Variovorax paradoxus: one gene and its partner. The protein of the gene in region 1 interacts with the protein of each later gene in a pairwise test. Links are inferred from orthologs where the notes say so. Each region holds a gene or a part of one and is shown in the gene's direction. Other genes may lie near its edges.

Evidence for each region.
Region 2: the proteins of ligA (region 1) and leuS interact in binary tests that used the Escherichia coli proteins (3 or more experiments, as listed by UniProt). The link is inferred for Variovorax paradoxus from one-to-one orthologs.

What each region holds. Positions count from the first base shown.
Region 1 is NZ_CP046622.1:2,787,389-2,802,748, forward strand. Bases 1-2,885 are described here. They hold ligA (NAD-dependent DNA ligase LigA), read left to right. Parts: upstream 1-343; coding sequence 344-2,428; downstream 2,429-2,885. Other genes in these bases: GOQ09_RS12910 (cell division protein ZipA C-terminal FtsZ-binding domain-containing protein), read left to right, coding at 1-320; GOQ09_RS12920 (hypothetical protein), read left to right, coding at 2,538-2,885. In the rest of the region: more of GOQ09_RS12920, read left to right, coding at 2,886-2,981; def (peptide deformylase), read left to right, coding at 3,036-3,575; GOQ09_RS12930 (DoxX family protein), read right to left, coding at 3,611-4,006; GOQ09_RS12935 (amino acid ABC transporter substrate-binding protein), read left to right, coding at 4,181-5,215; GOQ09_RS12940 (amino acid ABC transporter permease), read left to right, coding at 5,212-6,210; GOQ09_RS12945 (amino acid ABC transporter permease), read left to right, coding at 6,207-7,265; pgm (phosphoglucomutase (alpha-D-glucose-1,6-bisphosphate-dependent)), read right to left, coding at 7,287-8,942; GOQ09_RS12955 ([protein-PII] uridylyltransferase), read right to left, coding at 9,027-11,633; map (type I methionyl aminopeptidase), read right to left, coding at 11,668-12,492; purL (phosphoribosylformylglycinamidine synthase), read left to right, coding at 12,647-15,360. UniProt on the Escherichia coli protein: DNA ligase that catalyzes the formation of phosphodiester linkages between 5'-phosphoryl and 3'-hydroxyl groups in double-stranded DNA using NAD as a coenzyme and as the energy source for the reaction.
Region 2 is NZ_CP046622.1:495,501-511,148, forward strand. What follows is about bases 2,397-5,569. They hold leuS (leucine--tRNA ligase), read left to right. Parts: upstream 2,397-2,738; coding sequence 2,739-5,369; downstream 5,370-5,569. Other genes in these bases: GOQ09_RS02325 (Bug family tripartite tricarboxylate transporter substrate binding protein), read right to left, coding at 2,397-2,622; lptE (LPS assembly lipoprotein LptE), read left to right, coding at 5,384-5,569. In the rest of the region: GOQ09_RS02315 (peroxidase-related enzyme), read left to right, coding at 1-581; GOQ09_RS02320 (NAD/NADP octopine/nopaline dehydrogenase family protein), read right to left, coding at 576-1,655; more of GOQ09_RS02325, read right to left, coding at 1,648-2,396; more of lptE, read left to right, coding at 5,570-5,905; holA (DNA polymerase III subunit delta), read left to right, coding at 5,933-7,000; GOQ09_RS02345 (glutamate-5-semialdehyde dehydrogenase), read left to right, coding at 7,067-8,359; gshA (glutamate--cysteine ligase), read left to right, coding at 8,480-9,787; GOQ09_RS02355 (potassium transporter Kup), read left to right, coding at 9,962-11,833; GOQ09_RS02360 (polysaccharide deacetylase family protein), read right to left, coding at 11,858-12,781; GOQ09_RS02365 (nuclear transport factor 2 family protein), read right to left, coding at 12,792-13,232; GOQ09_RS02370 (benzoate/H(+) symporter BenE family transporter), read left to right, coding at 13,346-14,614; gshB (glutathione synthase), read left to right, coding at 14,614-15,570; GOQ09_RS02380 (PepSY-associated TM helix domain-containing protein), read right to left, coding at 15,530-15,648.

The sequences.
Region 1 (15,360 bases):
GGCTGCCGCCGATTCTCGGGCTGTCGTTCGACACCCAGGCCGCGCTGGCCGACGATCCAGCGCAGTCGGCCATTCGCGAACTGAGCCTGAGCCTGGACGTTCCGCAGGTCGACCGCGCCGAGCAGCCATTCCGCCGCATGCGCGAAGCCGCCGCCACACTGGCGCGCGAAATGGACGGCGTAGTGACCGACAGCGACGGGCAGTTGCTGCGCGAGGAAACCATGGACGTGATCGGCGCCGACCTCGAGCAGCTCTACGACACGCTCGAGTCGCGCGACCTCGCCGCCGGTTCGCCTTTGGCGCGACGCCTCTTCAGCTGATCCGATTTCTTCGGGAGACACCCATGACAACGCGCGACGAAGCGGCACGCGAAGCCGCCGCACTGAGCGAACAGCTCCACAAGCACGCCCACCTTTACTACGTGCTCGACGCGCCCGAACTGCCTGACGCCGAGTACGACAAGCTGTTCCAGCGGCTGCAAGCCATCGAAGCCGAATTTCCCGACCTGCGGACGCCCGATTCACCCACGCAGCGTGTCGGCGGCAAGGTGCTCGAAGGCTTCGTGAAGGTGCGCCACAAGGTGCCGATGCTGTCGATTCGCACCGAGACCGACATCTCGCCCGGCGGCGCCAGCGCTTTCGATGCGCGGGTGCGCAAGGAACTGGGACTGGCTGAAGACGGGCCTCAGGTCGAATACGTCTGCGAGCTCAAATTCGACGGCCTCGCCATGAACCTGCGCTACGAGAACGGCGTGCTGGTGCAGGCCGCAACGCGCGGAGACGGCGAGGTGGGCGAAGACGTCACGCAGAACATCCGCACGGTGCGCGATATTCCGCTGCGGCTCAACGGCAAGGCGCCGCCCGTGGTCGAGGTGCGCGGCGAGGTTTACATGAAGCGCGCCGACTTCGACGCGCTCAACGAACGCCAGCGCGAGAAGATCGCGGCCGGTCAAAAGAACGAGAAGGTGTTCGTCAATCCGCGCAACGCGGCGGCCGGTGCGGTGCGCCAGCTCGATCCGGCCATTGCCGCAGCGCGCCCGTTGAGCTTTTTTGCCTACGGCCTCGGCGAGGTCACGCCGGCCAACGAGGGTGGTCCGGATTTTCCGACGCAGTTCGACTGGCTGCAGCAGTTCGACGCATGGGGTTTCCCGGTGGCCAAGCAGACGGCGCGCGCGAGGGGCGCGATCGAATTGATCGCGTTCCACGAGAACATCGGCCGCCAGCGCGATGCCTTGCCCTACGACATCGACGGCGTGGTCTACAAGGTCGACAGCCTGGAGCTGCAGCGGCAGCTCGGCTTCGTTTCGCGCGAGCCGCGCTGGGCCGTGGCGCATAAATACCCGGCGCAGGAACAACTCACCGAGGTGCTCGGCATCGAGGTGCAGGTGGGCCGCACCGGCAAGCTCACGCCGGTGGCCAAGCTCGCACCCGTGTTCGTCGGCGGTGTGACCGTGACCAACGCCACGCTGCACAACGAGGACGAGGCACGCCGCAAGGACGTGCGCGTGGGCGACCAGGTCATCGTGCGACGCGCGGGCGACGTGATCCCCGAAGTGGTCGGCGTGGTCCCCGAGAGCCTGGCCAAGCCCGAGGGCGAGCGCGGCCCGCTGTTCACCATGCCGCGGCAGTGCCCGGTGTGCGGGTCGGAAGCGCTGCGCGAAGAGGGCGAGGTCGATTACCGCTGCACGGGCGGCCTGTTCTGCGGCGCCCAGCGCAAGGAAGCCATCCTGCACTTTGCGGCTCGGCGCGCGGTTGACATCGACGGGCTCGGCGACAAGCTGGTCGAGCAATTGGTCGACGCCAACCTGATCCGCACCTTGCCCGATCTATACAGGCTTGGCTTCACCACCTTGGCGGGCCTGGACCGCATGGCGGAGAAGTCGGCCAAGAACCTTGTCGACGCGCTCGAAGCATCGAAGAAGACCACGCTGCCGCGCTTCCTGTTCGGGCTGGGGATCCGGCATGTGGGCGAAAGCACCGCGAAGGACCTGGCCAAGCATTTCGGCAAGCTCGACGCGATCATGGACGCGACCGAAGAACAGTTGCTAGAGGTCAACGACGTGGGCCCGGTGGTGGCGCAAAGCCTGCGCACCTTCTTCGACCAACCGCATAACCGCGAAGTGGTCGAGCAACTGCGCGCCTGCGGCCTGACATGGGAAGAAGGCGAACCCGCCGCCCGCGCGCCCAAACCGCTGGCGGGACTGACCTTCGTCATCACCGGCACCCTTCCTACGCTCAGCAGGGACGAAGCAAAGGACAAACTGGAAGCAGCCGGCGCCAAGGTGGCTGGTTCCGTCAGCAAGAAGACCAACTACCTGGTTGCGGGCGAGGAGGCCGGCAGCAAGCTGGACAAGGCCCGCGAGCTCGGCGTGAACGTGATCGACGAGGCGGGTATGCTGGAGATACTCGCCAGCGGCGTGCCAGGCTGAAGGGATAGAGGCTCGGTGTCCTTACGGCTGGTTACGTGACTTCACACCAGCGCAGTCAACAGGGTCTACAAGCTGGCGTTGAAGACAAAAGGCTGACAAGGAGTCCCTTATGCAGAAAATTCGTGTTCTCGGTACCTGCGTCGCCATCGGTGGCATCGCGCTGCTCGGCGGCTGCGTTGCGGTGCCCGGCGATCCTTACTACGACGGGGGCTATTCGCAGCCGTATTACGACAATCCGGTAGTCGTTCAGCCGGCGCCTGTCTACATCGAGGGCGGCGCCTACTATGAAGGCCGCCGGCCTTACTACGGCGGGCGGCCCTATTACGGCAATCGTCCGTACTACGGACGGCCAGGTTATCCAGCTGTGCGGCCAGGATACCCGGGGGGACGCCCGGGCTGGAGCGGCGGCGGACGGCCGCCGGGTGGTGGTGCCATCGTGCCGCCGACGGGGAATACCGGCGTGTCGCCATTGCCGCAGTACCGCTCGCCACCGCCAAACGCCCGTCAACGGCTGTACACGTCGCCCGACTCCAAGACTCAAACGCCTCCCTGATCAGAGCGGGGGGCGGGTAACCAACCGCACAGTGCGCTGTCGCGATAATCCGCCATGGCCATTCGCGAAATCCTGAAAATGGGCGACCCCCGGCTGCTGCGCGTTGCGCAGCCGGTGGCCGCTTTCGACACCGACGAGCTGCACCTGCTGGTGCGCGATATGTTCGAGACCATGATTGCGGTCAACGGGGCCGGGTTGGCCGCACCGCAGATCGGCGTTGATCAGCAGCTCGTCATTTTCGGCACCGACGTCGTCAATCCGCGCTACCCCGATGCGCCGCCGGTGCCCCGCACGGTGCTGCTGAATCCCGTCATCACGCCGATCGGCGACGAGGAAGAAGAGGGCTGGGAAGGGTGCCTTTCGGTGCCGGGCCTTCGCGGCGTGGTGCCGCGCTTTTCGAGCATCCGCTATACCGGCTTCGATCCATATGGCGATCCGATCGACCGGACCGTGAGCGGTTTTCATGCGCGCGTGGTGCAGCATGAGGTCGATCACCTGCTTGGCAAGCTCTATCCGATGCGGGTGCGCGACTTTTCGCGTTTCGGCTACACCGACGTCTTGTTTCCTGGGCTCGACGCGAACGACGACGACTGAAAAAAAGCGGCCGGTTCGTCACCGGCCGCATGCGTTCAGTTGTACCTGCCGCCCAGGCCGAACCGGCCACCGCCGAAAAGCGCAACCGCGATTGCCGAGAACAGGAACATGCCCTGCAGTTCGAGCGCCCAGCCGCCTTGGCCATTGAGGGCGCCCAGGTCCTTCTGGTGCACCAGCCAGATCGCCACCACCATGTTGATTGCAACGATCAGCGCTGCCGGGCGGGTGAAAAGCCCAACGATCAGCAGCACGGGCGCAAGAATCTCACCGACGTAGACCAGGTACGCCATGGCCGCCGGCAACCCGTGCGAGGCCAGCATGCCGCCGATGCCGTCGACTCCCTTGCCGACTTTCGCAATGCCGTGCAGCAGGATAAGGATGCCGAGTGCGACGCGCAGAACGAGCTTGCCGGTGTCATCGGATTTGGTCATGAGCAGATTCCTGGTGAAAGTGATTAAAGGGCCATATGTTAGTGAATGTGCCGCGGGCACGAAAAGCCCGGACCGGCGCGCGATGCGGCATATGCATTCAACCGTCCGTTCTTTGGCAGAGTGGTGCGCGGCCCCGTACACTGCCTTTTGCTTGTTGTTGAGGAGAACACACCAATGAAGAGTCGATTCCGTCCCGTGCTGGCCGTTGCCGCATCCGCTTTTGCTTTTGCTGCCGCGGCGCCGGCCTTCGCCGGCAAAACGCTTGATGCGGTCAAGCAGCGCGGCACCGTGAAATGCGGCGTGACCAACGGCGTGGCCGGCTTTTCCGCGCCCGACACGCAGGGCAACTGGTCGGGCCTGGACGTCGATACCTGCCGCGCCATTGCCGCCGCCGTGCTGGGCGACGCCAAGAAGGTCGACTTCGTGCCGCTCAATTCGCAGCAGCGCTTTTCGGCCCTGCAGGCCGGTGAAATCGACATTCTTGCGCGCAACACCACGTGGACGCTGACGCGCGATGCTTCGCTGGGCTTCAACTTCACCACCATCACCTACTACGACGGCCAGGGCTTCCTGGTGCCGAAGAAACTCAAGCTGACCAGCGCCAAACAGCTCAAGAACGCGACCATCTGCACGCAGTCGGGCACCACCAACGAGAAGAACGTGTCCGACTACTTCCGCGCCCAGAACATTCCGGTCAAGACGGTGGTGTTCGAAAGCTTTGAGGCTTCGTTCAAGGCATTCTTCTCGGGCCGCTGCCAGGCTTTCACCACCGACGCTTCGGCGCTCGCGGGCCTGCGCAACAAGGAGGCGCCCAACCCCGACGACTACGTCATCCTGCCCGAACTCATCTCCAAGGAACCGCTCGCGCCGCTGGTGCGGCGCGGCGACGACGAATGGTTTGCCATTGCCAAGTGGGTGCCCAATGCGCTCATCGAGGCAGAGGAGTTCGGCGTTACGCAGGCCAATGCAGACGATCTCAAGGCCAACAGCAAAGACCCGGCGCAGCAGCGCCTGGTCGGCACCGGCGAAGACCTGGGCAAGCTGCTGGGCCTCGACAAGGACTGGTCGTTCCGCGCCATCAAGGCCGTGGGTAACTACGGTGAAATGTTCGAGCGCAACGTCGGGCCTAAATCGGTGCTCAAGCTGCCGCGCGGATCGAACAACCTCTGGAGCAAGGGCGGCCTGATCTACGCACCACCGGTTCGATGAGCCGGCAAGCCTCGCGCCGCGGCGCCTGGCTGGCCTGGATCGTCCAGGCGCTGCTGGTGCTGGCCGTGCTGGCCGGCGCCGTCTGGGTGATGAATCACGCGCTCGAGGTGCTGCGCTCGCGCGGGGTCCGGTCGGGGTTCGACTTTCTCACCGAGCCGGCGGGCTTTTCCATCAGCGAAGGCTGGCTCGACTTCGATGCCAGCCAGCCGTTCTGGCGCGCCTTCCTGGCAGGATTGATCAACACCGTGCGGGCGGCGGTGCCCGCGGCCGTCTTCGCAATCGTGCTCGGCACCTTGATTGGCATCGGCCGGCTCGCGCCGCACGTGCTCTTGCGCGGCATTTGCACAGCGTATGTCGAAGTGCTGCGCAACGTGCCCCTGCTGGTGCAGCTGCTGATGCTGGCCTTTGCCATGGCCAACCTTTTGCCGGACCCGACCGAGCCCGTGCGCTTGCTGCCGGGCGTGTGGCTCAGCAACGGCGGCTTGAGCGTGCCCTGGCCCGCATCGGGCGACGGCGGCTGGTGGCCGACGCACTTCGAATGGCCCGAGAAGGGCGACTTCGGCGTGAGCGGCGGCGCGGCGTTGAGCCCGGAGTACGTGACCATCGTCGCGGGGCTGTCGTTTTACTCGGCGGCTTTCGTGGCGGAGATCGTGCGCGCCGGCATCCTGTCGGTATCGCAGGGGCAGGTGCTGGCCGGGCAGGCGCTGGGCCTCACGCCAGGGCAGCAATTGCGCATCGTGATCCTGCCGCAGGCGCTGCGCGTGATCGTGCCTTCGCTCACCAACCAACTGCTCAGCCTCACCAAGAACTCGTCGCTGGCCGTGGCCGTGGGCTATCCGGAACTGGTGTCGGTGGCCAACACCACCATTGGCTCGAACGGGCGGGCTTTCGAGTGCATCGCGATCATCATGGCGGTGTACCTTCTGCTGTCGCTGCTGATCTCGTTCGGCATGAACCGCTACAACGCACGCGTTGCGCTCAGGGGCTGGCAATGAAAAATGCCGCCCAAGGCCCCATCGCGTGGCGCAGCGAGCTCTGGGGTTCGCCGCTGCGGGCATTGGCCACGGTGCTGCTGCTCGCACTGCTTGCATGGGGCGGCTTTCATGCTCTCGAATGGGGCGTGCTGAATGCAGTGTTCCGGCCCGACGCCGAAGCCTGCCGCGCGATGCAGCACGGCGCTTGCTGGGGTGTGGTGGCTGAAAAGTGGCGCCCAATGCTGTTCGGCCGATTTCCGTATGAAGAGCAATGGCGACCGGCGATCGCGGTGGTCGTGTTGTCGGCCGTCACGGTGCTCAGCGCCTGGCCGCGCAGCTGGCGCTGGTGGCTGGTGCCGCTCTGGATCGTGGCACTGCTGCTCTTTGTGCTGCTGATGCTCGGTGGCGTGGCCGGCCTGGTCCATGTGCCGACCAGCCGCTGGGGCGGCTTGCCGCTCACCATCGGCCTTGCGGTGGTTGGCCTGGCGCTGGCCTTTCCGCTGGCACTGCTGCTTGCATTGGGCCGCCGTTCGGGCTGGCCCGTAGTTCGCACCCTGAGCGCGAGCTACATCGAGCTGGTTCGCGGCGTGCCGCTCATTTCGGTGCTGTTCATGGCCTCTTTCCTGCTGCCGTTGCTGTGGCCCGCGGGCTGGCAGCCCGATGTGCTGGTGCGCGTGCTGGCGGGCCTGACGCTCTTCGTGGCAGCCTACCTGGCCGAGATCATCCGCGGCGGCCTGCAGGCCGTGCCGCGCGGGCAGACCGAAGTCGCGATGGCGCTCGGCTTCGGGCGCTGGCCGGTGCAGCGCGACATCGTGCTGCCGCAAGCGCTGCGGCTCGTGGTGCCCGCGCTGACCAACAGCGTGGTCGGCACGCTGAAAGACACGTCTCTGGTCACCGTGGTGGGGCTGTTCGAGCTGACCGGCGCATTGGGCTTGGCCCTCGGCGGCGATCCGACCTGGCGGCCGTTCTACCTCGAGGGGTACCTCTTCATTGCGGCGGTGTACTGGGTGCTGTGCTTCGGCCTCTCGCGCTACAGCGTGTGGCTGGAGCGGCGGCTGGGAGAGGGCACGCGCTGAACCGGCGGTGCCCCGGTTTCATCAGCCCGCCGACAGCGCCTTGTCCACCAGCTGCTGCGCTTCCTCGAGGATGCGCCCGAGGTGCTCGGCACCGAGAAAGCTCTCGCCGTAGATCTTGTAGATGTTCTCGGTGCCCGAGGGCCGAGCGGCGAACCAGCCGTTTTCCGTGACCACCTTCACGCCGCCGATGGCCGCTCCGTTGCCGGGCGCATGGCTCAACACGTTCTGGATTTTTTCGCCCGCGAGTTCGGTCGACAGCACCTGCTGCGGCGACAGGTTCGAAAGCTTCTTCTTCTGCTCGACAGTGGCCGCCGCATCCACGCGGTTGGACACGGGCTTGCCCAGCGTCTCTGCCAGTTCGGCAAAGCGCTCGCCGGGGTCGCGCCCCGTGCGGGCGGCAATCTCCGCCGACAGCAGAGCCGGGACGATCCCGTCCTTGTCGGTGGTCCATACAGAGCCGTCGCGCCGCAGGAAGGTTGCGCCCGCGCTTTCTTCGCCGCCGAAGCCCAAGGACGAATCCACCAGCCCGTCGACGAACCACTTGAAGCCCACCGGCACCTCGTACAGCTTGCGCCCCAGGTTGGCGGCCACGCGGTCGATCATCTGGCTACTGACCACCGTCTTGCCAACGGCTGCATGCGGGGCCCATTGCGGGCGGTGCGTGAAGAGGTAGTCGACCATCACGGCCAGGTAGTTGTTCGGCGGCAGCAGCCCCGCGCTGCGCGTGACGACGCCGTGCCGGTCGTGGTCGGTATCGCACGCAAAGGCAATGCCGAAGCGGTCCTTGAGGCCGATGAGCTGGTGCATCGCATCGGGCGACGAGGGGTCCATGCGGATGCGGCCGTCCCAGTCGAGCGACATGAAGCGGAAGGTCGGATCGACCTCCTGGCTCAGCACGTTGAGCCGGTCAAGCTTGTAGCGCGCGGCAATGGCGGGCCAGTAGCGCACGCCGGCGCCGCCCAGCGGATCGACGCCCAGGTCGATCGGCACGCCGCGAATCGCGTCCATGTCGAGCACCTGCGCCAGGTCTTCCACATAGGTGTTCAGGTAGTCGTGGCGGTGCGTGGTCGAGGCGCGCAGCGCCTGTGCAAGCGGCAGTCGCTTCACGCCCTGGAGACCGGCGGCAAGATAGCCATTGGCCGCGGCCTCGACGGCTGAGGTGATGTCGGTGCCCGCCGGGCCGCCGTTGGGCGGGTTGTATTTGAAGCCGCCGCTTTCGGGCGGGTTGTGCGAAGGCGTGATCACGATGCCGTCGGCAAGCCCCGTCGTGCGGCCGCGGTTGTAGACGAGGATGGCATGCGAGACGGCGGGCGTCGGCGTGTATTCGTCGTCCTTCGACAGCATCAGCTCCACGCCGTTGGCCGCCAGCACTTCTACCGCGCTGTTGAATGCGGGCGTGGAGAGCGCATGCGTGTCGATGCCCAGGAACAGCGGGCCGTCGATGCCTTTTTGCTTGCGGTAGTCGGCAATCGCCTGGCTGATGGCCAGCACATGCCACTCGTTGAAAGCGTCGTCGAAGGAAGAGCCGCGGTGCCCCGACGTTCCAAAGGCGACGCGCTGGGCTGGCACGGAAGGATCGGGCCGGCCCGTGTAGTAGGCCGAGATGAGGCGCGGGATGTTGACGAGCAGGTCCAGCGGTGCGGGCTGGCCCGCGAGAGGGTTGGTCTTTTGGCTCATGTCGAGTGTTGCCGTTCGAGTTGAATCAAGTCGGCAACATCATGCCGCAGGATGCGCCTGCGAACGAAACAAGCGGAAAGCGCCTCAGGAGGCCAGGGCCTCCATCAGCTCCGTCTCGATGGCCAGTTGCGTCTTCTGTCCCTGCAGCTCGGGGCCGCTGATGAGGAACGTGTCTTCCACGCGCTCGCCGAGCGTGGTGACCTTGGCGAGTTGCAGATTGAGGTGATGCCGTGCAAGCACCCGCGCCACCGAATACAGCAGCCCCGCGCGGTCGCTGGCAGAGATGTTGAGCAGCCAGCGCTGCGCCTTGTCGTCGGGCAGCAGGCTGATGCGCGGCTTGATGGGGAAGCTGCGCACCCGGCGCGACACCCTGCCCACGCTGGGCGAGGGCAGGGGACCGGCCTCGGTGAGCGTTTGGGCAAGGCCCAGCTCGACCATGCTGATGAGGTCGCGGTAATGGTCGGGCAGGAAAGTAGTTACAACCTGGAAGGTATCGAGGCCGTAGCCGTTGCTGGTGGTGTGTACTTTCGCGTCAAGAATGCTGAACGACGACTGGTCGAAATAGCCGCAGATGCGCGCGAACAGGTCAGGCTGGTCGGGCGTGTACACCACCACCTGCAGCCCTTCGCCCACTGGCGAAAGGCGCGCGCGCACGATGGGCGGCGCCTTGGGATCGACCGGCACGTTGGGCGGCGGCACGAAGCGCGAAAGCTGCTTGGCATGCCAGGCGATTTCGCTGGCCTCGTGGCGCATGAAGTAGCCGACGTCGAGCGTGTCCCACAGCGCCTTGTGCGCTTCGAAGCGCTGTGCATGCAACGCAAGCTGCACCAGCGCCTCGCGCTTGCGCGACTCCACTTCTGCGTCCGGGTCGGGCATGCGGCCGCCCAGCGCGCGCAGGGTGTAGCGGTAAAGGTCTTCGAGCAGTTTGCCCTTCCATGCATTCCACACGCGCGGCGACGTGCCGCGAATATCGGCAATGGTGAGCAGATAAAGGGCTGTGAGATAGCGCTCGTTGCCCACGCGCTTGGCAAAGGCGCCGATCACTTCCGGGTCGCTCAGGTCCTGCTTTTGCGCGACCTGGCTCATCACCAGGTGTTCGGCCACCAGGAATTCGATGAGCTTGGCGTCTTCGCGCGCAATGCCGTGCTGCTTGCAGAAGCGCTGCACGTCGCGCGCGCCGAGCGTGGAATGGTCGCCGCCGCGGCCCTTGGCAATGTCGTGGAACAGCGCGGCCACGTAAAGAATCCACGGCTTGTCCCAGCCGGCCGCAAGCTGCGAGCAGAACGGGTATTCGTGCGCGTGCTCGGCAATGAAGAAGCGCCGCACGTTGCGCAGCACCATCAAGATGTGCTGGTCCACCGTGTACACGTGGAACAGGTCGTGCTGCATCTGCCCCACGATGCTGCGGAACACCCGCAGGTAGCGCCCCAGCACCGAGGTCTGGTTCATCAGCCTGAACGCATGCGTGATGCCGTACGGCTGCAGCAGGATGCGCATGAACGTCTCGTGATTGGCCGGGTCGTTCCGGAACTTGCTGTCCATGACATGCCGCGCGTTGTAGAGCGCGCGCAGCGTGCGCGCCGACAGGCCCTTCACGCCGATGGTCTTCTGGTAGAGCAGGAAGGTCTCGAGAATGGCGCGCGGTTCGCGCTCGTACAGGTCCTCGCTTGCAATCTCGATCAGGCCGGCGCGTTCGTAGAAGCGCTCGTTGATCGACGTGTGCTGTTCGTCGCTGGGCTGCAGCCGCTCCGAAATGTTGAGCAGCAAAATCTGGTTGAGCTGAGTGACCGCCTTGGCCGCCCAGTAGTAGCGCCGCATCAGCGCTTCGCTCGACTTGCGCTGCGATTCACTCTCGTAGCCAAAGCTCGCGGCCACGGCGGTTTGCAGGTCGAACACCAGCCGGTCTTCGCGGCGGTTGGCAATCACGTGCAGCCGCGCGCGAATCAGCGAGAGCAGCGCCTCGTTGCGCTTGATCTGCTGCGCCTCGAACGGCGTTGCAAGCCCGTTCTTTGCCAGGTCGTCCCAGCGGCTGCCGTAGCCGGCGGCCTTGGTCATCCAGAGAATGGTTTGCAGATCGCGCAGGCCGCCCGGCGATTCCTTGCAGTTGGGTTCGAGCGCGTACGGCGTGTTGTCGAACTTCTGGTGGCGGTGCCGCATTTCTTGCGACTTGGCCACGAAGAAGGCCTGCGGATCGATGGCGCGGGTGAAGCGGCGGCGAAAGCCGACAAAGAGCTTCTTGTTGCCCGCGATCAGCCGTGCCTCGAGCAGCGAGGTCTGCACGGTGACGTCTTTTTCTGCCTCGGCCAGGCATTCCTCGACCGTGCGCACGCTTGAGCCGATCTCCAGCCCCGCGTCCCAGCAATGCCCGATGAAGGCCTCGATGCGCGCCGGATCGATGCCGCTCGCGTGGCCTTCGGGTGGCAGCAGCAACAGCACGTCGACGTCGGAATACGGAAACAGCTCGCCGCGGCCAAAGCCGCCCACGGCCGCCAGCGCAAGCGAATCGCCAAAGTCGGCCTCGCGCCAAAGCGCGCACAAGGTCTGGTCGGCCAGCGCCGACAGCTGCCTCAGCACCGTATGCACGCTGCGCGTGGGTGCGCGCGCGAAACGCAAGGTTTCGAAGAGCGCGAGTTTCTTTGCGCGATAGGCTTCGCGCAGCGTTGCCACGTCGATCTTGGCTGGTTCGATCACGGCTTTGTCCGGGGCCGTGCGCCGCTCGCGCGGCTCACGTTTTCGTGGAAGTGACGAAGGAGGGCAGGGGCGGGCTGCCTTCGGACAGCGTGAGCACCTCGTAGCCCGTTTCGGTGACCAGCACCGTGTGCTCCCATTGCGCCGAGAGCGAATGGTCGCGCGTGACGATGGTCCAGCCGTCGTATTGGCCGCCCTTGAAGTCTTCCTTCACGTCGCGCTTGCCGGCATTGATCATCGGTTCGATGGTGAAGATCATGCCGGGCTTGAGTTCTTCGAGCGTGCCGGGGCGGCCGTAGTGCAGCACCTGCGGTTCTTCGTGGAATCGCTGGCCCACGCCGTGGCCGCAGAACTCGCGCACGACGGAAAAACCGTGGCCTTCGGCAAACTTCTGGATCGCATGGCCGATGTCGCCCAGGTGGGCGCCCGGGCGCACCTGCAGAATGCCATGCCACATGGCTTCGAAGGTGATGCTGCACAGCCGCTTGGCCGCGATGGAAGCGTCGCCGATGATGTACATGCGGCTGTTGTCGCCGAACCAGCCGTCCTTCACCACCGTGACGTCGACGTTCATGATGTCGCCCTTCTTCAAGGGCTTGTCATTCGGAATGCCGTGGCAAACCACGTGGTTGACCGAGGTGCAGAGAGACTTCGGAAAGGGCACGCTGCTGGCGCCCATGTAGCCCACCGTGGCCGAGGTGGTGCCCTGCTTGACCATGTATTCGGCGGCGAGCCGGTCGATTTCGTTCGTGGTGATGCCCGGCTTGATGAACGGCGTGAGGTAGTCCAGCACCTCGGAGGCCAGGCGGCAGGCGACGCGCATGGCTGCGATGCCCGCTGCGTCTTTGTAGGTAATGCTCATCCCGGAATTATCCCATTCAGCAAGCTAAAATTCCGGGTTAACGCGGATGACCCCAGTCAGCGGTCTTCCGCCTCGATTCTTTGATTCCCAACGCGGCCCCAAGGCCCCATCGACCGTGACGCAGCCCGCATCCCAAGCCCTTCCTGTCGTAACCATGTTCGAGGGCGGCAGCGCACTCAGCGATTTCCGCGCGCGGCAGCTGCTGCCCAAGCTGCAGGCCATCGAGCCGCGCATCGAGGGCATTTCGGCCCGCTTCGTGCACCTGGTGGTCACCGACGCGGCGCTGAGTGATGCCGAGCACGACCGCTTTGCCGCGCTGCTGACTTACGGCGAGCCCTTCGAGGCACCGGCCAAGGCCGCCACGTCGGTGGTCGTCACGCCCCGCCTGGGCACCGTGTCGCCCTGGGCCTCCAAGGCCACCGACATCGCCCACAACTGCGGCCTTGCGCTGCGCCGGGTCGAGCGCGTCACCCAGTACCACCTGAAGCTCAAGGCCCCGCTGATCGGCAAGGCGCCCGTGCTGGAAGGCGACACGCTCGCCGCCGTGGCAGGCCCGCTGCATGACCGCATGACCGAGTCGGTGCTTGCCACCGTCGAGCAGGCCGCAAGCCTGTTCAGCGAACTGCCGGCCCAGCCGATGGCGCTGGTCGACGTGCAGGGCGGCGGCCGTGCCGCGCTGGTGGCGGCCAATACGGGTTTTGGCCTGGCGCTGGCCGAGGACGAAATCGACTACCTGGTCGATGCCTTCACGCGGCTCGGGCGCAACCCGAGCGACGTCGAGCTGATGATGTTCGCGCAGGCCAACAGCGAGCACTGCCGCCACAAGATCTTCAATGCCCAGTTCACCATCGACGGCAAGGCGCAGCCCCAAAGCCTGTTCTCGATGATTCGCCACACCGAAAAGCAGAACCCGCAGCACACGGTGATTGCCTATGCGGACAACGCTTCGGTGATGGAGGGCACGACCGTCGAGCGCTTCATCCCCGCTTCCGGTTCGCAGGGCTATCAAAAAGATAGCGCACTGAGCCACGTGCTGATGAAGGTTGAGACGCACAACCATCCGACCGCCATCTCGCCATTCCCCGGCGCCTCTACCGGTGCTGGCGGCGAAATCCGCGACGAAGGTGCTACCGGCCGCGGCTCCAAGCCCAAGGCCGGCCTGACCGGCTTCACCGTATCGAAGCTCTGGCCGGAAGAAGGCCACTACGGCAAGCCAGAGCACATTGCCAGCCCGCTGCAGATCATGACCGAAGGCCCGCTGGGCGGCGCCGCGTTCAACAACGAATTCGGCCGGCCCAACCTGCTGGGCTACTTTCGCGAATACGAGCAAACGGTGGCGAGCGACATCGACACGGTACAGCGCGGCTATCACAAGCCCATCATGATCGCGGGCGGCCTTGGCAGCATCGACGCAACGCAAACCAAGAAGATTCAGTTCCCGGCGGGTTCGCTGCTCATCCAGCTTGGCGGCCCCGGCATGCGCATCGGCATGGGCGGCAGCGCCGCGAGTTCGATGGCCACCGGCGCCAACGCCGCCGAGCTCGACTTCGACTCGGTGCAGCGCGGCAACCCCGAAATCGAACGCCGTGCGCAAGAGGTCATCAACCATTGCTGGCAGCAGGGCGCAGCCAACCCGATCCTTGCGATCCACGACGTGGGCGCGGGCGGCCTGAGCAACGCCTTTCCTGAGCTGACCAACGACGCTGGCCGCGGCGCGCGCTTCGACCTGCGCGCGGTGCCGCTCGAAGAATCGGGCATGGCGCCCAAGGAAATCTGGTGCAACGAAAGCCAGGAGCGTTATGTACTGGCCATCGCGCCGGAATCGCTCGAGCAGTTCAAGGCTTTCTGCGAGCGCGAGCGGTGCCCGTTCTCGGTGGTGGGCGTCGCGACCGAAGAACGCCAGCTGCTGGTGGCCGACCAAGGCGCCGCAGTGCAGCCCGTCGACATGCCGATGGACGTGCTGCTCGGCAAGCCGCCCAAGATGCATCGCGACGTGAAGACCGTCGCGCGCAGCTTCAAGCCGCTTGACCTCACCGGCGTCGACCTGCAGAAGGCGGCCATCGACGTGCTCTCGCACCCGACCGTTGCCTCCAAGCGCTTCCTGATCACCATCGGCGACCGCACCGTGGGCGGCCTGAGCCACCGCGACCAGATGGTCGGCCCATGGCAGGTGCCGGTGGCCGATTGCGCCGTCACGCTGGCGGACTACAAGGGGTTTGCGGGCGAAGCCATGAGCATGGGCGAACGCACGCCGCTGGCCGCACTCGACGCGCCGGCCTCGGGCCGCATGGCGGTGGCAGAAGCCATTACCAACCTGCTGGCCGCGCCCATCGAGCTTTCGCGCGTCAAGCTCTCGGCCAACTGGATGGCTGCGTGCGGCGAGCCCGGCGAAGACGCCGCGCTGTACGAAACGGTCAAGGCCGTGGGCCTGGAGCTGTGCCCGGCGCTGGGTGTGTCCATTCCCGTCGGCAAGGATTCGCTGTCGATGCGCACGCAATGGAAAGACGACGGCGCAGCCAAGAAGGTCACGTCGCCCGTGAGCCTGATCGTGACCGCCTTCGCAACGCTCGCCGACGTGCGCGGCACGCTCACGCCGCAGCTCGATGCGCAAGAGGCCGACACCACGCTCGTGCTCGTCGACCTGGGCCAGGGTAAGCACCGCATGGCCGGCAGCATCCTGGCGCAAACGCTCGGCCAGAGCGGCGACACGGTGCCCGATCTCGACGATCCGGCCCAGCTCGTGGCGCTGGTGAATGCCGTGAACGCACTGCGCGCCGACGGCAAGATCCTGGCGATGCACGACCGCAGCGACGGCGGCCTGTTCGCCACCGCCTGCGAAATGGCCTTTGCAGGCCATGTGGGCGTGGC
Region 2 (15,648 bases), 2.3 Mb from region 1 along the record:
TCAAGGGCTTCACCAATGAGGTGCTGAGCTGGAAGCCCTGGCTCGATCCGGTCGATGTTGCCGCCGCCACGCCGGCCCAACTGGCCGCGCTCGACGAAATGAGCCCGCAGGCGCGCACCTCGCCGTACTTCCTGGTGCTGGCGCATCAGCCCGAGATGCTGCTGCAACGCTCCATTGCCTTCAACGCGATCATGTTTGCGCCGGGCGGCATGCCGCGTGCCGAGCGCGAGCTGGGCGCCACGGTGGAATCGCGCGTCAACGGCTGCGTGTATTGCGCCTCGGTGCATGCGCAGCGCTTCGAACAGCTTGCCAAGCGCAATGACGTGATCTCGCAGGTGTTCGAGGAGCCGGCTTCGGCGGGCACCACGGCGCGCGAAAAAGCCATCGTCGAATTTTCGATACGACTCGGCGCCGAGCCCGACAAGGTGTCGGCGGATGACGTGCGGGCGCTGAAAGAGGTGGGACTGACCGAACTCGAGATCCTGGACCTGATCCACTCGGTGGCGCTGTTTGCCTGGGCCAACCGGCTGATGCTCAACCTGGGCGAGCCGGTCTTTCCCGAGGCAACGGCAACTTCATAGGCGGGCGAGCAGCCCGGCCACCGTTTCGCCGGGCAGGTTGAGCGGCGCCAGCAGGTCGTTCTGTTGCCGGAAGTCGGTGCCGCTCACCAGCGAGGCTGCGTCGACGATGGTGCGGGTTGCGGGCGTGGGCACGCCGGCAATCTGCCCCAGCGCCTCGATAAAGGCCAGGCCGTAGGGCATGTCTTCGGTCACGAAGCGAGTGTCGGTGCGCACGGGGCCGGGCGGGCCGCCGCGCTTGGCATGCAGTTCGGCCGCAATGTCTTCGAGCAGCGCCGATTCCGTGCCGAAAGAGCGCGCGAAGTGTTCCTCGATGGGGCCGAGCTCGATGCCGAAGGCCTGCGCGACGGCCCGCCGCTCCATGTCCAGCGCCTCGATTGCCCGAGCCACGCCGGGCGTCATGCAGTGGTACTGCGGCCAGTTTTCGGCGCGCTCGATGCGGCTCCAGTTGAAGACGGCCAGCGGGCCGTGGGACTGTGGATTGACGTTGGCGAGTGCGCTGGCGAGCGTGTTTTGCTGCGGAAAGAAGCCGTTACCGAACAGGGCAGTGCAAAGCGCGATGGCCTCCTCAAGTTTCGCGCCCGGCAGGGCGGACACGCCGACCGCCTTGCGCCGCGTCATCACCTTGACCTGCGTGCCGGACTCGCGGCGTGCGGTCAGCACCGTCGTGCCGAAGCTTGCGACCGTGATCCGCCGGCCCGCGCGATGGGCGCTTTCGTAGAGATACAGCGAAGACAGCGAGGCCATCGAGCTGACGATCACCGTCTGCCCGTTGCGCAGGAAGGGCAGCAGCGCATCCATCACGCGCTTGTGGCCGTTGACCGGCAATGCGATCAGCAGCACGTCCGATCCAAGGCAAAGCCGGGCTGCATCGTCCGCCACATCGACCGTGACGCTGCATGGCAGCACACCGCTGGCTTCGAGCGGCTGCATGCGCAACGCCTCGGCGCCTTGACCGCCGGGCGACCATAGCGTGACGCCATGGTCCATTTGCCGCAGCCAGGCCGCACTGGCCAGCGCGATGGCCCCGGCGCCCGCGATTCCGACGCGGTACAGCTTGACCGCAGGCTCAGTCAACCTTGATCCCGCCCTGCTTGATCACCTTCGCCCAGCGCTGGCTGTCTTCCGAAATGACCTTGCCCAGCGCCGCGCCGCCGCCGCAGGTGTTCACGGCGCCAAGCTGTGCGAAACGCTGTTTCGTTTCGGGCAGGTTGCACACTTCGACCAGCGCCGCAGAGAGCTTGTCGAGGCTGGCCGCGGGCATGCGCGCGGGCGCCATCACGCCGACCCAGACCGGCACGTCCATGCCGGCAAGGCCGGCTGCCTCGGCCACCGTCGGCGGCGTGCCGAGGCTGGGCAGCGCCGCGCGCGAGAAGGTGCCGAGCACGCGGGCCTTGCCCGTCGCGACCATCGGTTCGATGGAGGCGGCGCTGGTCACGATCAGCGCCACTTGGCCGCCCAGCAGGTCGGTGAGCGCCGGCGCCGCGCCGCGGTACGGCACATGCAGCAGGTTCACGCCGCCCGCCTGCGCGAGCAGGGCGCCCGTGAGGTGCGACACCGTGCCGTTGCCTGTCGATGCGTAGGTGACCTGGCCGGGCTTGGCCTTGGCATCGCGCAGCACGTCGGCCACGGTCTTGTAGGGGCTTTCGGTGCGCACGGCCAACGTCATGGGCGTGTCGCCGACCAGGGCCACGGGCACGAGGTCGTGCACCGGGTCGTAGGCCAGCCTGGCCTGCAGGTGGGGCGCGATGGTGATGGCGCCGCCGGTCGCCAGCAGCACGGTGGCGCCGTCGGTCGCCTTGGCCACCGCATCGGCCGCCAGGATGCCGCCCGCGCCCGCCTTGTTGTCGACGATGACGCTGCCGCCCAGCTTTTCGGTGAGCTTGGCGCCCAGGTAGCGGGCAATCACGTCCTGCGCGCCGCCCGGGGCGAAGGGCACGACGATGCGCAGCGGCTTGTCGCTCGCCGGCTGCGCCCACAGCGGCGTGGCAGTGGCAAGGCAGGCCGCAAGCCCCAGTGCCAGGTGTTTCCAAAGCAGTTTCATGGCTTTTTCCGATCTGCGTCAGGTGGCAGGAAGTGCGCGAAGACTGGGAGCGAGTCTAGTCGGCGCGATAATCCGCCTTCCCCGGCCGCTCCGAGCCGGGCTCCTGCCGTACCGTCATGAACCCCAGCTATAAACCCAGCGACGTCGAGTCCGCTGCCCAGGCGCAATGGAGCGCCGCCGATGCCTACCGCGTCACAGAGGACGCGAGCCGCAAAAAGTACTACGCCTGCTCGATGCTGCCGTACCCCAGCGGCAAGCTGCACATGGGCCATGTGCGCAACTACACCATCAACGACATGCTCACGCGCTATCTGCGCATGAGCGGCTACAACGTGCTCATGCCCATGGGCTGGGACGCCTTCGGCCTGCCGGCCGAAAACGCGGCGCTGAAAAACGGCGTGCCGCCGGCCAAGTGGACGTACGAGAACATCGACTACATGCGCGGCCAGCTCCAGGCCATGGGCCTGGCCATCGACTGGAGCCGCGAGATCGCCACCTGCGACCCGAGCTACTACAAGTGGAACCAGTGGCTGTTCCTGAAGATGCTCGAAAAGGGCATTGCGTACCGCAAGACCCAGGTCGTCAACTGGGACCCGGTCGACCAGACCGTGCTGGCCAACGAGCAGGTGATCGACGGCAAGGGCTGGCGCACCGGCGCCACGGTCGAGCGCCGCGAGATTCCGGGCTACTACCTGAAGATCAGCGACTACGCCGAAGAACTGCTCGAGCACACCCAGCACAAGCTGCCGGGCTGGCCCGAGCGCGTCAAGCTGATGCAGGAGAACTGGATCGGCAAGAGCGAGGGCGTGCGCTTCGCCTTCACGCACGACATCAAGGACGCGAGCGGCCAGCTGATCCAGGACGGCCGCATGTACGTGTTCACCACGCGCGCCGACACCATCATGGGCGTGACCTTCTGCGCCGTGGCGCCCGAGCATCCACTGGCTGCGCACGCCGCCACGCTCGACCCCAAGGTCGCGGCCTTCATCGAGGAATGCAAGGCCGGCGGCACTACCGAGGCCGAGCTCGCCACCCAGGAGAAGAAGGGGGTGCCCACGGGCCTGACCGTGACGCACCCGATCACCGACGAACAGGTGCCGGTGTGGGTGGGCAACTACGTGCTCATCAACTACGGCGACGGCGCCGTGATGGGCGTGCCCGCGCACGACGAGCGCGACTTCGCCTTTGCCAACAAGTACGGCATCGAGATCATCCAGGTGGTGCTGGTCGACGACGAGCCCCACTTCGACTATCACAAGTGGCAGGACTGGTACGGCGACAAGCAACGCGGCGTGACCATCAACTCCGACAACTTCAGCGGGATGAGCCACAAGGAGGCCGTGGCCGCCGTGGCGCATGCGCTGGGCCAGAAGGGCCTTGGCGAAATGCAGACCACCTGGCGCCTGCGCGACTGGGGCGTGAGCCGCCAGCGCTACTGGGGCACGCCGATCCCGATCATCCATTGCGACGAGCACGGCGCGGTGGCGGTCCCCGAGAAGGACCTGCCCGTGGTGCTGCCGACCGACTGCGTGCCCGACGGCTCGGGCAACCCGCTGGCCAAGCACGAAGGCTTTCATGCCGGCGTGGTCTGTCCCGTGTGCGGCAAGGCCGCGCGGCGCGAGACCGACACGATGGACACCTTCGTCGACAGCTCGTGGTACTTCATGCGCTACTGCGACCCGAAGAACGACGAGGCGATGGTGGCCGGGGGCGCCGACTACTGGATGCCGATGGACCAGTACATCGGCGGCATCGAGCACGCGATTCTTCACCTGCTGTATGCGCGCTTCTGGACCAAGGTGATGCGCGACCTGGGCCTTGTGAAGGTCGACGAGCCCTTCAGCAAGCTGCTCACGCAGGGCATGGTGCTGAACCACATCTACTACCACCGCGACGAAAAAGGCGGCAAGAACTACCATCCGCCGCTGGAAGTGACGCCCGTGCTCGACGCGCAGGGCCGCATCGTCGGCGGCACCACCGGCGACGGCACCAAGGTCGAGTACGGCGGTGTCGGCAAGATGGGCAAGAGCGAGCGCAACGGCGTCGACCCGCAGGACCTGATCGAGAAGTACGGCGCCGACACCGCGCGCCTGTACACCATGTTCACCGCGCCGCCGGAAGCCACGCTCGAGTGGAACGACGCGGCCGTCGAAGGCAGCTACCGGTTCCTGCGCCGGGTGTGGAACTTCGGCGTGGCGCAGGCGGACGTGCAACCGGCAGCCATCGGCGGCCAGTCTTTCGGCAAGAACGCCCAGGCGCTGCGCCGCGAGGTGCACACGGTGCTGCGCCAAGTCGACTACGACTACCAGCGCATGCAATACAACACGGTGGTGTCAGGTGCGATGAAGCTGCTCAACGCGCTCGAAGGCTTCAAGCCCGATGGCAGCCCTGCCGATGCGGCCGCGCTGCGCGAAGGCTTCGGCATCCTGCTGCGTTGCCTGTATCCCGCCACGCCGCACATCGCCTTCCAACTCTGGCAGCAGCTCGGCTACGACAAGGAACTGGGCGGCCTGCTGGACGCACCCTGGCCCGTGGTGGACGTGAGTGCGCTCGAGCAGGACGAGCTCGAGCTCATGCTCCAGGTCAACGGCAAGCTGCGCGGCGCGCTGCGCGTGCCGGCCGGCGCTTCCAAGGCCGAGATCGAGCAGCTCGCGCTTTCCTGCGACGACTTCGTCAAGTTCGCGGAAGGCGCACCGGCCAAGCGCGTCATCGTGGTGCCCGGCCGCCTGGTCAACGTGGTCATTTGAGTAACGACACAAGCATGAACAATCGAATTGCCTCGCTGCCGCGCCGCGGCTTTCTACTGGGCCTGTCCGCCGCGGGCGCGAGCCTTGCGCTGGCCGGCTGCGGGTTCGAGCTGCGCAAGGCGCCCGTGTTCGCGTTCAAGACGCTGGCCGTGTCGGGCAATTCGGAGCTCATCAACCGGCTGCGCCGCGAAATGCGCGCTGCCGGCACCGTGACGCTGGTGCCGCCTACCGAGGCGCAGACCGCCGATGCGATCCTCGAGATTCTTGGCGAGAACCGCGACCGCATCGTGATATCGACCAACTCGGCGGGCGCGCTTCGCGAGCTGCAACTGCAGCTGCGCGTGCGCTTCTCGCTGCGCACGCCGGGCGGCAAGACATTGCTGCCGCCGACCGAGGTGTCGCAGACGCGCGACCTGAGCTTCAACGAAACCAACGCGCTCGCGAAAGACGGCGAGGCCGAACTGCTGTACCGCGACATGCAGGCCGACATCGCGCAGCAGTTGATGCGGCGCTTGGCGGCCGTCAAGGAACTCTAGGCGCAAGCCTGCGCCTGCCGCGATCCGATGCAACTTGCCAGCGCCCAGCTCGGGCCCCACCTGCAAAAGGGGCTGAAGTCCCTCTACACGATCCACGGCGACGAGCCGTTGCTCGCGCAAGAGGCCGCGGATGCCATTCGCGCTGCGGCGCGCACGCAGGGCTACACCGAGCGCAGCTCGTACACCGTGGCCGGCGCGCACTTCGACTGGAGCGCGGTGCTTGCGGCGGGCGGTTCGCTCTCGCTCTTCGCGGACAAGCAGATCGTCGAGATCCGCATTCCCTCGGGCAAGCCCGGCAAGGACGGCAGCACGGCGCTGCAGCAGCTGGCCGAAGCGGCGCAGGGCAACGACAGCACGCTGACGCTGGTGATGCTGCCGCGGCTGGACAAGGCCACGCGCACGGGCGCCTGGTTTTCGGCGCTCGAGAACAACGGCGTGAGCATCCAGGTCGATCCCATCGAGCGCGCCGCGCTGCCGCAGTGGATCGCACAGCGCCTGGGCGTGCAGGGCCAGCGCGTGATGCCGGGCGACGAAGGCCAGCGCACGCTGCAGTTCTTTGCCGACCGCGTCGAGGGCAACCTGCTCGCGGCGCACCAGGAAATCCAGAAGCTCGCCTTGCTGCATCCGGCGGGCGAACTGAGCTGGGAGCAGGTCGAGGCCGCGGTCAACAACGTGGCGCGCTACGACGTGTTCAAGCTGTCGGAGGCCGTCCTGGCCGGCAATCCGCAGCGCGTGGCGCGCATGCTCGACGGGCTGCAGGCCGAGGGCGAGGCCGAGGTGCTGGTGCACTACACGATTGCCGAGGACATCCGTGCGCTCAAGCGCGTGAAGGACGCCATGGCCTCGGGCCGGCCGCTGCCCATGGCGCTGCGCGAAAACCGCATCTGGGGCCCGCGCGAGCGCGCCTTCGAGCGCGTGCTGCCAAGGCTCGACGACCGCATGCTGGCCCGGCTGCTGCGCGCCGCGCATGTGGTGGACGGCATCTGCAAGGGCCTCAAGCAGCCCGATTGGCCCGCCAGCGGCTGGCAGGCGCTGCAGCGTCTGGCCCTGATGCTGTGCCGCGCCTGCAGCAGCGGCCCAGCTCCCGCTCGCTGAGGGAGATGGGACAACACCCAAGGGATGCAAAGCCCGGGGTTGATCCAAATGCAGGAAAATGCCGACATGAACGCGTTCAACGTCAGCGAGCACATGCAGGCCCTTGGCCTGCAAGCCAAATCCGCCGCATTCCTCATGGCCCGTGCGGATGCAGCTACCAAAAACAGAGCATTGAAGGCCCTGGCCAAGCGCCTGCGCGAAGCCGGCCCCGGCCTTTCCGAGGCCAACCAGAAGGACCTGGAGCGCGCCACGGCCGCGGGCCTGTCGGCCCCGATGGTCGACCGACTCAAACTCACGCCCAAGGTCATCGAGACCGTGGCGCAGGGCTGCGAGCAGCTCGCGGGCATGGCGGACGTGATCGGCGAGATCATCGGCATGAAGCAGCAGCCCAGCGGCATTCGCGTGGGCCAGATGCGCGTGCCCATTGGCGTGTTCGGCATGATCTACGAGAGCCGCCCCAACGTGACCATCGAAGCCGCGAGCCTGGCCATCAAGAGCGGCAACGCGGCGATCTTGCGTGGCGGCTCGGAGGCCATCGAATCGAACAAGGCGCTGGCGCTGCTGGTGTCCGAGGCGCTGGCCGAGGCCGGCCTGCCGGTCGAGGCGGTGCAATTGGTGCAGACCACCGACCGCGAGGCCGTGGGCCAGCTCATCGCCATGCCCGAGTTCGTGGACGTGATCATTCCACGCGGCGGCAAGGGCCTGATCGAGCGCATCAGCCGCGATGCCAAGGTGCCGGTCATCAAGCACCTGGACGGCAACTGCCACGTCTACGTGGACGACACGGCAGAGTTTGAAATGGCGCTGCGCATCGTCGACAACGCCAAGACCCAGAAATACAGCCCCTGCAACGCGGCCGAGGGCCTGCTGGTGTCGGCGGCGGTGGCCGAAGACTTCCTGCCCCGCATTGGGGCCATCTTTGCGGCCAAGGGCGTGGAAATGCGCTGCGACCCGGTCGCGGCCCGCATCCTGCGCGCGGACGATGCCGTCGGTTCAAGCGGAAAAATCGTCGATGCGGTCGAGTCCGACTGGTCCGAGGAATACCTTGCCGCGGTGATCAGCATCAAGGTGGTCGAGGGCGTCGATGAGGCCATTGCGCACATCAACCGCTACTCGAGCCATCACACCGACGCCATCGTCACGCGCGACCACGTTCATGCGCAGCGTTTTCTGCGCGAGGTCGATTCGGCGAGCGTCATGGTCAATGCGAGCACACGCTTCGCAGACGGTTTCGAGTTTGGCCTGGGGGCCGAGATCGGCATCAGCACCGACAAATTCCATGCGCGCGGGCCGGTCGGCATCGAAGGGCTGACCTCGCTCAAGTATGTGGTGCTTGGGCAGGGCGAAGTCCGGAGTTGATGCACCGAAGGCGGGCGGATTGAACCAAGACTGCCATACGTAGTCTTGTCATTGGGGCGGCCACCCCCAAATCCTACAATTCCGCTCTACCTTCAAGTACAAAACCAACAAGGCCGCCGCATGGTTCCGCATCTCGTCACCGCCCTGACCGGCCCGATCAACGAACTGGAGCAGCGGGTACTCGACTCGACGCCCGCCATTGAGCGCTGGTTCCGGCTCGAATGGATGGAGCACACGCCGCCGTTCTACAGCGCCGTCGACATCCGCAACGCCGGCTTCAAGCTTGCGCCGGTCGACACCAATCTTTTCCCGGGCGGCTGGAACAATCTCACCAAGGAGATGCTGCCGCTGGCGGTGCAGGCCGCGCAGGCCGCCATCGAGAAGATCTGTCCGGAGGCGCGCAACCTGCTCGTCATTCCCGAGAACCACTCGAAGAACACCTTCTATCTCGCCAACATTGCGCAACTGGTGCGCATCTTCCACATGGCGGGACTCAACGTGCGGGTGGGGTCGATCGATCCGGCAATCAAGTCGCCCAAGAAAATCGAACTGCCCAACGGCGAAACCGTGTGCCTGGAGCCTGTGGTGCGCAGCAAGCGGCGCCTGGGGCTCAAGAACTTCGACCCCTGCACCATCCTGCTCAACAACGAGCTTTCGGCCGGCACGCCGGGCATCCTGGAAGACCTGCACGAGCAGTACCTGCTGCCGCCGCTGCACGCCGGCTGGTCGGTGCGGCGCAAGAGCAATCACCTGCACAGCTACGAAGAGCTTTCCAAGCGATTCGGCAAGCTGCTGGGCATCGACCCCTGGCTCATCAATCCCATCTATGCGCGCACTGAAGGCGTCGACTTTGCCGAAGGCCGCGGCATCGACGTGCTGACCAGCCATGTGGACGCGGTGCTGACCAAGGTGCGCCGCAAGTACAAGGAATATGGCATCAACGAGAAGCCCTTCGTGATCGTCAAGGGCCATACCGGCAGCGACGGCCCGGGCGTGATCACGGTGCACGACGCCAAAGAGGTCGAAGGCCTGGTCGGAAAGCCCCGCGCCGCAGCAAGCACCAAGGCCGCCGCGGCCAGGGAACTGCGCGGCCCCGGCGAAGTGATCGTCCAGGAAGGCGTGCTGACCAACGAGCGGGTGCACAACGGCGTGGCCGAACCGGTGGTCTACATGATGGACCGCTATGTAGTGGGCGGCTTCTACCGCGTGCACGCGGAGCGCGCCCCGGACGAGAACCTCAAGTCGCCGGGCGCGAGCTTCGTGCCGCTGGCTTTCTCCGAAAGCGCGCATCTGCCGCAGCCCGGCGCCAAGCCCGGCGCGAGCGCGCCCAACCGCTTCTACATGTATGGCGTGGTGGGCCGCCTGGCCATGGTGGCGGCCAGCTACGAGATGGAAGCCACCGATCCGGACGCCGAAATCTACGAATGATTTTGCCGAGCGGGTTGCGGCGGGTGCGGTCGGCGGCAAAATAGCGGCCCCACAGCAAAGGAAAGAAAAGGGCGGAGGGTGCGCGCAGCGGCTGGAAACTCCACCGCGGCAGCAGTCCGGTGCGCGTAACGCCTGGTTACGCGCTTGCAATTCGCTCTTTTTCCCATCGACTTCGTGTCACCTCCCAAATCTTCTTCCGCCGCCGCCTTGATCATCGGCACCATCGGTGTCGTCTATGGCGACATCGGCACCAGCGTGCTGTATGCAGTCAAGGAAGTGTTCGGCCACGGCCACCTGCCTTTCACTGTCGAGAACGTCTACGGCATCCTGTCGATGTTCTTCTGGACGCTCACCGTCATCGTGTCGATCAAGTACGTGGTGCTGGTGCTGCGGGCCGACAACGAAGGCGAGGGCGGCCTGGTTGCCATGCTGGCGCTGGCCTCGCGCGCGGTGGCCGACAAGCCCAGGCTGCGCAACGTGCTGCTGCTGGTGGGCATCTTCGGCACCTCGCTCTTCTATGGCGACGGCGTCATCACGCCCGCCATTTCGGTGCTTTCCGCGGTGGAGGGCCTCGAAGTGGTGTCGCCCCACTTCAAGCACTATGTGCTGCCGATCACGTTGGTGGTGCTGTTCTGCCTCTTCGTGGTGCAAAAGCGCGGTACCGCGGGCATCGGCAAGTTCTTCGGCCCGATCACGCTGGCGTGGTTCCTGGCCATTGCAGTGCTCGGCGTGTCGCAGATCGTTCACCACCCCGAAATCCTCAAGGCGCTGAACCCCTGGTTCGCGCTGAAGTTCATGTGGGACAACCCCGGCACCAGCTTCATTCTGCTGGGCGCCACCGTGCTGTGCGTGACCGGCGCCGAGGCGCTCTATGCCGACCTGGGCCACTTCGGCAAGCGGCCGATCCGCGTGGCATGGTTCACGGTCGTGATGCCGGCGCTCACGCTCAACTACTTCGGGCAGGGCGCATTGCTGCTCGAGAACCCCGATGCGGTGAAGAACCCGTTCTTCATGATGGCGCCTGAATGGGCGCTCATTCCGCTGGTGCTGCTGGCCACGGCGGCCACCGTCATCGCGTCGCAGGCGCTCATTACCGGCGCCTTCAGCGTCACGCGCCAGGTCATCCAGCTGGGCTACCTGCCGCGCCTGAACATCGAGCACACGAGCGTGCGCACGGCCGGGCAGATCTACATTCCGCTGGTCAACTGGGGCCTGTTCGTGGCCATCGTGCTGGCCGTGGTCATGTTCCGCTCGTCGAGCAGCCTGGCCGCCGCCTACGGCATTGCGGTCACCACCGACATGCTCATCACCACGGTGCTGACCTTCTTCGTGATCCGCTATGCGTGGAAGCTGCCGCTGGCGCTGTGCATCGCGTCCACGGCGGTCTTCTTCGTGGTCGACTTCCTGTTCTTCGCGTCCAACCTGCTCAAGCTGTTCGAAGGCGGCTGGTTCCCGCTGGTGATCGGCGGCTTCGTGTTCACCTTGATGATCACCTGGAAGGAAGGCCGCCGCCTCATGGGCGAGGTGCAGCGCGCCGATGCGATCGAGCTCAAGGCCTTTCTCGACTCCGTGTTCGAAAGCCCGCCCGCGCGCGTGGAAGGCACGGCGGTGTTTCTGACCGCCGAGCCCGGCGTGGTGCCCAATGCGCTGCTGCACAACCTGAAGCACAACAAGGTGCTGCACGAGCAGAACATGTTCGTCACCGTGCGCAACCACGAGGTGCCCTGGATCCCGATGGACAAGCGCATCGAGATCGAGGCGCTCGGCCACCATTGCTGGCAGATCATCGTGCACTACGGCTTCAAGAACGACGTCGACCTGCCGCGCGCTCTGGACCACGCGCGCTTGCGCGGCTGCCAGCTCGAGCCCATGGCGACGAGCTACTTCCTCTCGCGCGACGTCGTCATTCCCACGCTCGGCAGCGGCATGGCGCCGTGGCGTGAAAAGCTGTTCGCGCAGATGCACCACAACGCAAGCGGCGCGGCCGCATTCCTGGGGCTGCCGAACAACGCGGTGGTGGAACTGGGCTCGAAGATCGAGATCTGACGGGCCGCGCGCGCGGCGCCGGGCTCAAGCGAAGTCCGCCGGCCGCTCCGCCGCGAGCTGCGTCATGTGCGCCGCAATCGCGCCCGGCGTGGTGACCCATATCTCGCCGCGGTCGCGCGCACGCGCCAGGTGCGCCAGCGCCGTTCGCAGGTGCCTCAGCCGATACGGCTGGCCCACGATGTAAGGGTGGAGCGCCAGCCCCATCACCAGCGGTTGCGCGCGCGACTGCTCGAGCATCTCGTCGAAGTTGTCGACGATCATCGCGCTGAAGTCCTTGGCGTCCATCAGGCGGCCCACGATCATCGGAATGTCGTTGAGCTCCTGCGGATACGGCACCGACCAGATCGAACCGCCGCCGCGCGTGCGCATGCGCACCGGCTGGTCGTCGTGGCACCAGTTGAGCGTGTAGCCATAGCCGGTCTCGGCCAGCAGGTCGGGCGTGACGGCGCTTTCTGAAATCCAGGGTGACAGCCATCCGGCGGGCGCCTGGCCGCTTTCCCCCAGCATGCGCTCGCGGCAACGCACCAGCAGCGCGCGTTCGTGTGCTTCGTCCCAGCCGCCCTGGCGTTCCGCATTGCTGTGGCCGTGGCCAATGAGTTCGTCGCCGCGCGCCACGCAGGCTTGCACCAGCTGCGGGCAATGGTCGTAGAGCGCCGTGTTGATGAGCGCGCCCGTGGGCAGTGCCAGTGAATCGAACAACTCGAGGCAGCGCCAGGCGCCCACGCGGTTGCCGTATTCGCGCCAGCCGTGGTTCAGCACATCGGGCTCGGGCGAGGCCGGGCCGATGCAGGCACCCAGCCCGTCGCCGAATGCAAAGTGCTCGATGTTGAAGCCTATGTACACGGCCAGCCGCGCCCCGTTCGGCCAGGCGTAGCCGGGCCGCCGCGTGATGGGGCTGTAGCCGAAGCGGCCGTGCGTGGGGAGCCCATCTGGCCAGCGTGCCGTCATCTGCAGGGCCTCACAGCACCGCCAGCCCGGCCCGCACCAGGAGCCATTCGGCGCTGTCGTTCCACACGTCCATCTGCACGATGAGCCCGTGGCGCACCAGGTAGCGGTCGACATAGCGGTTGCCTTCGAAGGCCATGCCGTCCGGCCAGGCACCGTAGAGCGTGCCCAGGCTGTAGACCACCGTTTCCTCCGGCGTGCCGCCGGCCACGGTTTCGGTGCGCTCGATCTTCTTCTTCACCCAGGCATAGCGCTTCGCGTTGAAGGCCGAGGTGTCTCCGGGCGCGTGCATGGTGCGATTGCCGGTAAAGCGAATGCGGATGTCGGGCGCGGTAAAGCGCGAGGCCGATTGCGGGTCGGGAATCATCACGAGGCGAAGGAATTCGTCGACGACCTCGGCGGGCGTGGCAGGGCCCGGGGGTGCGGGCGCATCGGGCGAAGCAAGTGGGTCCATGGTTTCTCCGGCATGAGGCCATGCGGTGCATGGCAATGGCATGACGATGCCAAAGCAAGTCCCGCGCCGAATCGCCTGTTCTGGAGGCCCGGCGTCCCCGGCACAATCGGCCGATGCGTTTCTTCAAGGATCTGAGCCTTTCCGCCTTTACCGCGGGCTTCGTCGCCGTGCTCGTGGGCTTCACGAGTTCGGTGGCCATCGTGTTCCAGGCCGCGCAGGCTTTTGGTGCCACGCCCGAGATCGCGGCCTCGTGGATGTGGGCGCTGGGCATAGGCATGGGCCTGCCTTCCATCGTGCTGTCGCTCTGGTGGCGCAAGCCGGTGATGATTGCCTGGAGCACGCCGGGCGCCGCCGTGCTTGCCGTCGCGGCGGGCAGCTACGGCATGGGCGAGGCGGTCGGCGCTTTCATCGCCTGCGCCGCGCTGATCGTGCTGGCGGGCGCCACGGGCTGGTTCGAACGGGTCATGAACAAGATTCCGATGGCGATTGCCTCGGCGCTGCTTGCCGGTGTGCTCGCGCGCTTCGGGCTCGATGCGTTCATTGCCGCCAAAACGGCGCTGCCGCTGGTGTTGCTGATGCTCGGCACCTACCTGGTCGCCAAGCGCCTGCTGCCGCGCTATGCGGTGCCGCTCACGCTGCTGGCCGCCATTGCCTTCGTGGCCGCGCGCGGCGAGCTGAGCTGGTCGACGGTGCACTTCTCGCTCACATGGCCGGTGTTCACCATGCCGGTGTTCAGCTGGCAGGCCATCGTCAGCCTGGCTCTGCCGCTTTTCATCGTCACCATGGCTTCGCAGAACCTGCCGGGCGTGGCAACGATACGTGCGGCGGGCTACGGCGATCTGCCGGTCAGCAAGCTCATCACCATCACCGGGCTGGCAACGCTGGTGCTGGCGCCCTTCGGCGCCTTTGCCTTGAACCTGGGCGCCATCAGCGCCGCCATCTGCATGGGCCGCGAGGCGCATGAAGACCCGGGGCGGCGCTACACGGCGGCCGCAAGCTGCGGCGCCATCTACGTGGTGATCGCGTTCTTCGGCGCGGCGGTCACCGGGCTGCTCACGGCCTTTCCGAAAGAACTGGTCGCCGCCATTGCCGGCCTGGCACTGCTGGGCACCATCGGCAGCGGGCTGGCTGGCGCGGTGCGCGACGAGCCGCACCGCGAGGCCGCGATCATCACCTTCCTGGTCACGCTCTCGGGCGTGGCCATCCTTGGCATCGGCTCGGCCTTCTGGGGCGTGGTGGCCGGTGCGCTGGCATTGGCGGTGCAGCAGGCCGGGCGCACGAAGGCAAAGGCCTCCGCCGGCAAGGACATCGCCGCTTCCGGCAACATCGCGCCAGACAGCAGCAACATGGCGGCCACACCCGGCGCCGGAAAGACTCCCTGATGAAAAACATCCTCTTCGTCGCCGATCCGCTCGACCATTTCAAGATCTACAAGGACACCACCTTCTCGATGATGCGCGAGGCCCAGCGCCGCGGCTATCGCATCGCCGCCTGCCTGCCGCAGGACATCCAGTGGAAGTCGGGCGGGCAGGTCACCGCCACGGTGCAGCAGATCACGCTCACCGGAGACGCAAGGGACTGGTACCGCGTCGACATCAGCGAGGCCAAGGCGCTGAAGGACTTCGATGCCGTGCTGATGCGCAAGGACCCGCCCTTCGACGCCGAGTACATCTACGCCACGCACCTGCTCGAGCAGGCCGAGCGCGAAGGCGCGCGCGTGGTGAACAAGCCGAGCGCGTTGCGCGACCATCCCGAGAAGCTCGCGATCATGGAGTTTCCGCAGTTCGTCACGCCCACGCTGGTCACGCGCAGCGCGCAGGCCGTGCGCGACTTTCATGCCGAGCATGGCGACATCATCCTGAAGCCGCTCGACGGCATGGGCGGCATGGGCATCTTCCGCGTGAAGCAGGACGCGCTGAACCTGGGCTCCATCGTCGAGACGCTCAACAAGGACGGCGCCGAAACCATCATGGTGCAGCGCTTCGTGCCCGAGGTCGTGCAGGGCGACAAGCGCATCCTGATCATCGCGGGCGAGCCGGCGCCTTTTGTGCTGGCGCGCATTCCGCAAGGCACCGAGGTGCGCGGCAACCTGGCAGCCGGCGGCAAGGGCGTGGCGCAGCCGCTCACGGCGCGCAACCGCGAAATCGCGGAGGCCATTGGCCGGGTGCTCGCGCCGCGCGGGCTGCTCTTGATCGGGCTCGACGTGATCGGCGACTCGGTCACCGAGATCAACGTGACGAGCCCGACCTGCTTTCAGGAGATCACCGAGCAGACCGGCTTCGACGTGCCGAAGATGTTCATCGATGCGCTCGAAGCGCACCTTGCCGCACCACGCTGAGTTCCTCGGGTAGCGCCTCGCGCTCGCGCCGCGCCTGCATCAGCCGCGCGCGCCGCTTGCGCCACCAGATCACGATGC